DNA from 3 places in the Paenibacillus sp. UNC496MF genome. Region 1 is predicted to be linked to each of the others. Evidence: a T-box and tRNA genes for the amino acid it is inferred to sense, from the RefSeq annotation. Region 1 holds a T-box; the other regions hold tRNA genes.
What was found. A T-box is a leader RNA that pairs with one kind of tRNA and senses whether it is charged. The one in region 1 lies ahead of BMZ79_RS05345 (glutamine--tRNA ligase/YqeY domain fusion protein), so its partner is inferred to be a tRNA-Gln.
Positions count from the first base shown of each region.

Region 2: it encodes a tRNA-Gln, which carries the amino acid that the T-box ahead of BMZ79_RS05345 (glutamine--tRNA ligase/YqeY domain fusion protein) is inferred to sense. The anticodon was not compared.
Region 3: it encodes a tRNA-Gln, which carries the amino acid that the T-box ahead of BMZ79_RS05345 (glutamine--tRNA ligase/YqeY domain fusion protein) is inferred to sense. The anticodon was not compared.

Region 1 covers NZ_FORE01000005.1:114,286-116,452, forward strand. The annotation lists gene BMZ79_RS05345 (glutamine--tRNA ligase/YqeY domain fusion protein) at 1-1,216, opposite strand, end outside; T-box leader at 1,319-1,576, opposite strand; gene BMZ79_RS05350 (S-layer homology domain-containing protein) at 1,848-2,167, shown strand, end outside.
Region 2 covers NZ_FORE01000008.1:342-2,508, reverse strand. The annotation lists gene BMZ79_RS13985 (M48 family metallopeptidase) at 1-35, opposite strand, end outside; gene BMZ79_RS13980 (hypothetical protein) at 13-420, opposite strand; tRNA gene BMZ79_RS13975 (tRNA-Leu) at 609-690, opposite strand; tRNA gene BMZ79_RS13970 (tRNA-Arg) at 698-774, opposite strand; tRNA gene BMZ79_RS13965 (tRNA-Cys) at 791-864, opposite strand; tRNA gene BMZ79_RS13960 (tRNA-Gly) at 874-948, opposite strand; tRNA gene BMZ79_RS13955 (tRNA-Gln) at 955-1,029, opposite strand; tRNA gene BMZ79_RS13950 (tRNA-His) at 1,054-1,129, opposite strand; tRNA gene BMZ79_RS13945 (tRNA-Trp) at 1,147-1,220, opposite strand; tRNA gene BMZ79_RS13940 (tRNA-Tyr) at 1,232-1,316, opposite strand; tRNA gene BMZ79_RS13935 (tRNA-Thr) at 1,322-1,397, opposite strand; tRNA gene BMZ79_RS13930 (tRNA-Phe) at 1,432-1,507, opposite strand; tRNA gene BMZ79_RS13925 (tRNA-Asp) at 1,522-1,598, opposite strand; tRNA gene BMZ79_RS13920 (tRNA-Met) at 1,639-1,715, opposite strand; tRNA gene BMZ79_RS13915 (tRNA-Val) at 1,737-1,812, opposite strand; tRNA gene BMZ79_RS13910 (tRNA-Glu) at 1,889-1,963, opposite strand; tRNA gene BMZ79_RS13905 (tRNA-Ser) at 1,969-2,059, opposite strand; tRNA gene BMZ79_RS13900 (tRNA-Asn) at 2,065-2,140, opposite strand.
Region 3 covers NZ_FORE01000020.1:176,999-179,165, reverse strand. The annotation lists tRNA gene BMZ79_RS30730 (tRNA-Asn) at 1-63, shown strand, start outside; tRNA gene BMZ79_RS30725 (tRNA-Ser) at 69-159, shown strand; tRNA gene BMZ79_RS30720 (tRNA-Glu) at 221-295, shown strand; tRNA gene BMZ79_RS30715 (tRNA-Val) at 302-377, shown strand; tRNA gene BMZ79_RS30710 (tRNA-Met) at 405-481, shown strand; tRNA gene BMZ79_RS30705 (tRNA-Asp) at 520-596, shown strand; tRNA gene BMZ79_RS30700 (tRNA-Phe) at 665-740, shown strand; tRNA gene BMZ79_RS30695 (tRNA-Thr) at 760-835, shown strand; tRNA gene BMZ79_RS30690 (tRNA-Tyr) at 843-927, shown strand; tRNA gene BMZ79_RS30685 (tRNA-Gln) at 934-1,008, shown strand; tRNA gene BMZ79_RS30680 (tRNA-Lys) at 1,016-1,088, shown strand; tRNA gene BMZ79_RS30675 (tRNA-Leu) at 1,102-1,187, shown strand; tRNA gene BMZ79_RS30670 (tRNA-Leu) at 1,200-1,286, shown strand; tRNA gene BMZ79_RS30665 (tRNA-Gly) at 1,290-1,364, shown strand; tRNA gene BMZ79_RS30660 (tRNA-Cys) at 1,375-1,448, shown strand; tRNA gene BMZ79_RS30655 (tRNA-Arg) at 1,461-1,537, shown strand; tRNA gene BMZ79_RS30650 (tRNA-Pro) at 1,542-1,618, shown strand; tRNA gene BMZ79_RS30645 (tRNA-Gly) at 1,634-1,704, shown strand; gene BMZ79_RS30640 (LexA family protein) at 1,906-2,167, shown strand, end outside.

The DNA.
Region 1 (2,167 bases):
GCCGGTGGAAGCCCTTCGGCGGCTCCTCCGTGAAGTCGTCGCGCTCGATGTAGAGCGTCCGCGAAAACGGCACCTCCCGCTTGCCCAGCGCTTCGTTCTCGGCGTTATTTTCGATCGGCAGCATCTCCGTCTCGCCCTCCGGATAGTTCGCAAGGACGACCTTGAGCGGGCGCAGCACCGCCATCAACGCGGGCACGCTTCCCTTCAAATCCTGCCGCAAACAGTGGTCGAGCAGCGAGATATCGACCGTGCTCTGCGTGCGGATGCCCCCGATCTCGCCGATGAAGCGGCGGATGCTCGCCGGCGTGAAGCCGCGCCGGCGCAGGCCGCGCAGCGTCGGCAGCCGCGGATCGTCCCAGCCGTCCACGAAGCCGCCCTCGACCAGCTGCCGCAGAAACCGTTTGCTCGTCACCGCGCCCGTCAGGTTCAGCCGCCCGAATTCCCGCTGCCGCGGCGGCTCGGCGACGCCCAGCTCGCGCAGCACCCATTCGTACAGCGGGCGGTGGTCCTTGAACTCGATGGAGCAGAGCGAATACGTGATGCCCTCGATCGCGTCCTGTATCGGATGGGCGAAGTCGTACATGGGGTAAATGCACCACGCCGTCCCGGTCCGGTAATGCTCGGCGTGCAGGATGCGGTAGAGCACCGGGTCGCGCAGGTTCATGTTGGGCGAGGCCATGTCGATCTTGGCGCGGAGCACCTTGGACGCCGCCGGATAGTCGCCGCGCTTCATGCCTTCGAACAGCGCCAGATTGTCCGCGGCCGCGCGGTCCCGGTACGGGCTGTTCCGGCCGGGCTCCGTCAGCGTTCCGCGATAAGCCGCGACCTCCTCGGGGCCGAGGTCGCAGACGTAAGCCTTGCCCTTCTCGATGAGCGTCACCGCCGCCGCATGGATGCGGTCCGAATAATCGGAGCCGTAGTAAATATGATTTCCCGGGTCGTACCCGAGCCACTTGATGTCCTCGATAATCGCGCGGACGTACGCCATGTCTTCCTTGAGCGGGTTCGTATCGTCGAAGCGCAGGTGGAAATCGCCGCCGTGCCGCGCGGCGATGTCATGGTTCGTCTGAATGGCGTACGCGCTCCCGATGTGGAGATAGCCGTTCGGCTCGGGCGGGAAGCGGGTACGCATCGGTCTTCCGAAAGGATGGGACGCGAGTTCCTCCTCGATCGATTCCGCCAAAAAATGTTTCGCTTCGGCATGTTCCTCTGTCATGGCAAGGCGCCTCCTCAACGCATAATTGAGGCGGATGCATCCGAGCGCCGCCGGGCGGCATCCGCGAAAAACAAAAAAAATCCCACCTCCAAGACCGTCGGTCTTGGGGACGAAATTTTCGCGGTGCCACCCCAGATTCGCTAATGCGTCGCCGCATTAACCTCTTCGAGTACGGCGCTTGCGCGAGGCAAGGCGATACTCTAGCCCTGTAACGGGAGCGCCCGTCATGCCATCCCCGCGCGGGCGGTTCCGGCATGCCGCTCCGAGACTTGGTTCGCGGCGGGCGCCAGGCTCCCTCTCAGCTGCCGGAGCTCTCTGGACAAGCGCGTCGTCCGCTACTCTTCTCTTCATCGCGTTTGCGTTTGCGATTGTGTTTCTGTGATGCTTCCAGCTTACCAAATCCCGCCGGCGGCTGTAAACCGGCCGGCGCGCGGATTTTCCGGCAGGCGGGAATTTCCCAACAATTGAGGCTGGGTATTCCGCATCGAATCGCGTACGATTGATTCTTGAACGGCGCCATGCGCGGCGCCGAAATGCGAAATGCGACTACGATCGGAAAGCGAGACATGCGTCCATGAATGCCAACGGTTCCTTCGGTCGTCCGATTCTTGCTCTGATGCTTATTATCGGCATGACTTTCGGCTTTTATCCCCATGCGACAGCGGCCGCGGCGGCGCCGGCCGCCCTGCCGTACGACGATATACGCGACAATTACGCCGCGGCAGCGATCGTGAACATGACGAAGCTCGGGTTCGTGACCGGAACGGGCCTGCGCCGGTTCGAGCCGGACAAGGCGATCACCCGCGCCGAGTTCGCGACGATGCTTGAGCGGCTGCTCGGCATCCGGCCGGTCTCCGCCGCCATCCCCGCGTTCGCCGACGTTCCGGTCTCCGCCTGGCATTACGGCTGGGTGCAGGCGGCGATTCAATTGAACCTCGTGCAGGGCGCCGC
Region 2 (2,167 bases), on a different contig from region 1:
GCATACGAAGCATTAAACCGATGGTCCAGGATCAAGCCGCCACCACCGCAGCGAGCAAATAAAAGAAGTAATACCCTGAATGCACTTGACGATCAAGTACCAACAGCCAATGAATAAAGCCGCCGTCACGGCATGGACGAGCCCCGCGAACAGATTCGTCAGCAGCCTGTCTCTAAATAACTTCTCCTGCGCATCCGAATCCTGTATCATGTCTTGCAGCAATTTCTTGCCCATACGCTGGCCAAGCTTGAGGTACGTCGCCTCAATACGACCTTGGGACGCGTCCTGGTCTGACGGCTCCAAATTCCATCCGCATTCGCACCAGGATCGATAGTGCACATGCGCCGGGATGCGCCTGCTGCATGACGGGCAGGCTTGATATGTTTCATCGGTTTGACTTGCAGTCGCTTCTGCTTGCACCTACGCGCGCTCCCTTGACGATATTATCGAGTTCCTCTTCATTTTACAAGAAAAGGAAAGCGCCGAATAGCAACATCTTATGAAGGGTCAGTAAAGCCTGTCGCACGCAGCCATCTAAAGATAAAACAAAAACGTTGACCGGCATAGACCGATCAACGTTTATTTTAAAGCGTTTTGGTTTCACAAGTTGGTGCCGGTGAGAGGACTCGAACCTCCACGGTTTCCCTCACGATTTTGAGTCGCGCGCGTCTGCCATTCCGCCACACCGGCTTATTGATGGCGTGCCCTAAGAGATTCGAACTCCTGACCTTTTGATTCGTAGTCAAACGCTCTATCCAGCTGAGCTAAGGGCACAAAATAAAAAAAATGGTGGAGGCGCCACCCAGACTCGAACTGGGGGTAAAGCTTTTGCAGAGCTCTGCCTTACCACTTGGCTATGGCGCCACATAAAAATGGAGCGGAAGACGGGAATCGAACCCGCGACCCTCGCCTTGGCAAGGCGATGCTCTACCGCTGAGCCACTTCCGCATAAAATGGCTGGGGATCTAGGATTCGAACCTAGGCATGACGGAGTCAAAGTCCGTTGCCTTACCGCTTGGCTAATCCCCAACATTTATGAATTTTAAGTTGAAATGGGGCGACCGATGGGACTTGAACCCACGAATGCCGGATCCACAAACCGGTGCGTTAACCCCTTCGCCACGATCGCCATACAACTTATGAAATTGGCAGGGGCAGCAGGAATTGAACCCACACTAACGGTTTTGGAGACCGCTGTTCTACCTTTAAACTATGCCCCTAAATAATTAAGTGGTGGAGGATGATGGATTCGAACCACCGAACCTGGAAGGAAGAGATTTACAGTCTCCCGCGTTTGGCCACTTCGCTAATCCTCCAAGAATGGTGCCGGCGAGAGGACTTGAACCCCCAACCTACTGATTACAAGTCAGTTGCTCTACCAATTGAGCTACACCGGCAATTGATGCGTCGTTCATTCATAGCTTGTCTGAATGGTGGCTCGGGACGGAATCGAACCGCCGACACGAGGATTTTCAGTCCTCTGCTCTACCAACTGAGCTACCGAGCCTGACATGGTTATAATGGCGGAGCCGACGGGATTCGAACCCGCGGTCTCCTGCGTGACAGGCAGGCATGTTAGGCCTCTACACCACGGCTCCACATTATAGGCTAGTCCTCGGTAGTGAACCGAAGGTAAATTGGTTGCGGGGGCAGGATTTGAACCTGCGGCCTTCGGGTTATGAGCCCGACGAGCTACCGAGCTGCTCCACCCCGCGTCATTATTAATGTTACTATTATGGTGGAGGCTGAGGGGATCGAACCCCCGACCCTCTGCTTGTAAGGCAGATGCTCTCCCAGCTGAGCTAAGCCTCCGCATTTGAGCGACAAGTAATACTATAGCTTATCAGTCATGCTCAATGCAAGTCTTTTTGAATAATTTTGGAGAAAATGGTGACCCGTAGGGGATTCGAACCCCTGTTACCTCCGTGAAAGGGAGGTGTCTTAACCCCTTGACCAACGGGCCTTATCTGGCGGAGAGCGAGGGATTCGAACCCTCGATACGCGGTTAACGTATACACGATTTCCAATCGTGCTCCTTCGACCACTCGGACAGCTCTCCATTAATGGCTCCCCGAACAGGACTCGAACCTGTGACAACTCGATTAACAGTCGAGTGCTCTACCAACTGAGCTATCAGGGAACAATATTCAATTCAGGTATTTGCCAC
Region 3 (2,167 bases), on a different contig from region 1:
AGTTGGTAGAGCACTCGACTGTTAATCGAGTTGTTACAGGTTCGAGTCCTGTTCGGGGAGCCATCCGTGGAGAGCTGTCCGAGTGGTCGAAGGAGCACGATTGGAAATCGTGTATACGTTAACCGCGTATCGAGGGTTCGAATCCCTCGCTCTCCGCCACGCTTCCCCCCGGGGCGAGGCGGCGTCTTTCCGATTACATATCGGGCAATACTATTCATAAGGCCCGTTGGTCAAGTGGTTAAGACACCTCCCTTTCACGGAGGTAACAGGGGTTCGAGTCCCCTACGGGTCACCATTATTCGGAGGCTTAGCTCAGCTGGGAGAGCATCTGCCTTACAAGCAGAGGGTCGGGGGTTCGATCCCCTCAGCCTCCACCATAAACGAATAGCAACGCTTTTTAATGACGCGGGGTGGAGCAGCTCGGTAGCTCGTCGGGCTCATAACCCGAAGGCCGCAGGTTCAAATCCTGCCCCCGCAACCAATTACGTTCGGCATGATGCCGGGCATTGTTTCCAACGCGGAGCCGTGGTGTAGAGGCCTAACATGCCTGCCTGTCACGCAGGAGACCGCGGGTTCGAATCCCGTCGGCTCCGCCATTTTCACTCTGCATCGCGTGTTGTCTTCGGGCATTCGGCCGAAGGGCAGCTCAGATCGGGAATAGCTTGGCTCGGTAGCTCAGTTGGTAGAGCAGAGGACTGAAAATCCTCGTGTCGGCGGTTCGATTCCGTCCCGAGCCACCATGAAAGACAAGCATCATCAGCCGGTGTAGCTCAACTGGTAGAGCAACTGACTTGTAATCAGTAGGTTGGGGGTTCAAGTCCTCTCGTCGGCACCATTTTTTTGGAGGATTAGCGAAGTGGCCAAACGCGGGAGACTGTAAATCTCTTCCTTCCAGGTTCGGTGGTTCGAATCCATCATCCTCCACCATTTCATTGGGGATTAGCCAAGCGGTAAGGCAACGGACTTTGACTCCGTCATGCCTAGGTTCGAATCCTAGATCCCCAGCCATTTGCATGAGCCATTAGCTCAGTTGGTAGAGCACCTGACTTTTAATCAGGGTGTCGTAGGTTCGAGTCCTACATGGCTCACTTTCTTGAATACGCGGTTGTGGTGGAATTGGCAGACACGCTATCTTGAGGGGGTAGTGCCCACCGGGCGTAAGGGTTCGAGTCCCTTCAACCGCACCATTATTTTCACATGCGGTCATGGCGGAATTGGCAGACGCGCTAGATTCAGGTTCTAGTGGTGTAACAGCCGTGGAGGTTCAAGTCCTCTTGACCGCACCATCCGCGGAAGTGGCTCAGCGGTAGAGCATCGCCTTGCCAAGGCGAGGGTCGCGGGTTCGATTCCCGTCTTCCGCTCCATTTCTTTTTTGGCGCCATAGCCAAGTGGTAAGGCATAGCTCTGCAAAAGCTTGACCCCCAGTTCGAATCTGGGTGGCGCCTCCACACCATGTTTTTGTGCCCTTAGCTCAGCTGGATAGAGCGTTTGACTACGAATCAAAAGGTCAGGAGTTCGAATCTCTTAGGGCACGCCATTTACGGGATGTAGCTCAGCTTGGTAGAGCACCTGGTTTGGGACCAGGGGGTCGCATGTTCGAATCGTGTCATCCCGACCATCTTTTTTTTCCATTGCGGGTGTAGTTCAATGGTAGAACTTCAGCTTCCCAAGCTGATGGCGTGGGTTCGATTCCCATCACCCGCTTTCCTTATATGACGCGAAGAAGCCTTTTATCTCCTTGATAAGAGGTTTTTTGTATAGATGGCAGTTTCGAATGGGATAAACGCGGCTTTGGCGGAGCGAGCATCAGAAATTGGCAGCTTCCTCGGCTGAAATAGCGCTTGAAATTCATGATGCTTCGGACTAAAATAAGAACATATGTTCCTATGGGAAGGAGCGTCGATAATGAGCTTATCCAGAAAATGTTTGGAAATCGCCTATTCGATCCTGAATTTCAGCGCCAAGCACGGGTTCCCGCCAACCGTGGACGAGGTGCGCAATTTCGTCGGCTTGCGGAGCTTCGCCACCCTCGAACCGCATTTGCTGCGGCTGCGGCAGGAAGGGATCCTGCACTGGGAGCCGGGCGAGACCCGATCGCTTCGCGTGCTGCGGTCCGAGTTCGTCAAGTCCGCGTACCTCGAACGTCTGGCCGAAGAACGCGCCGAAT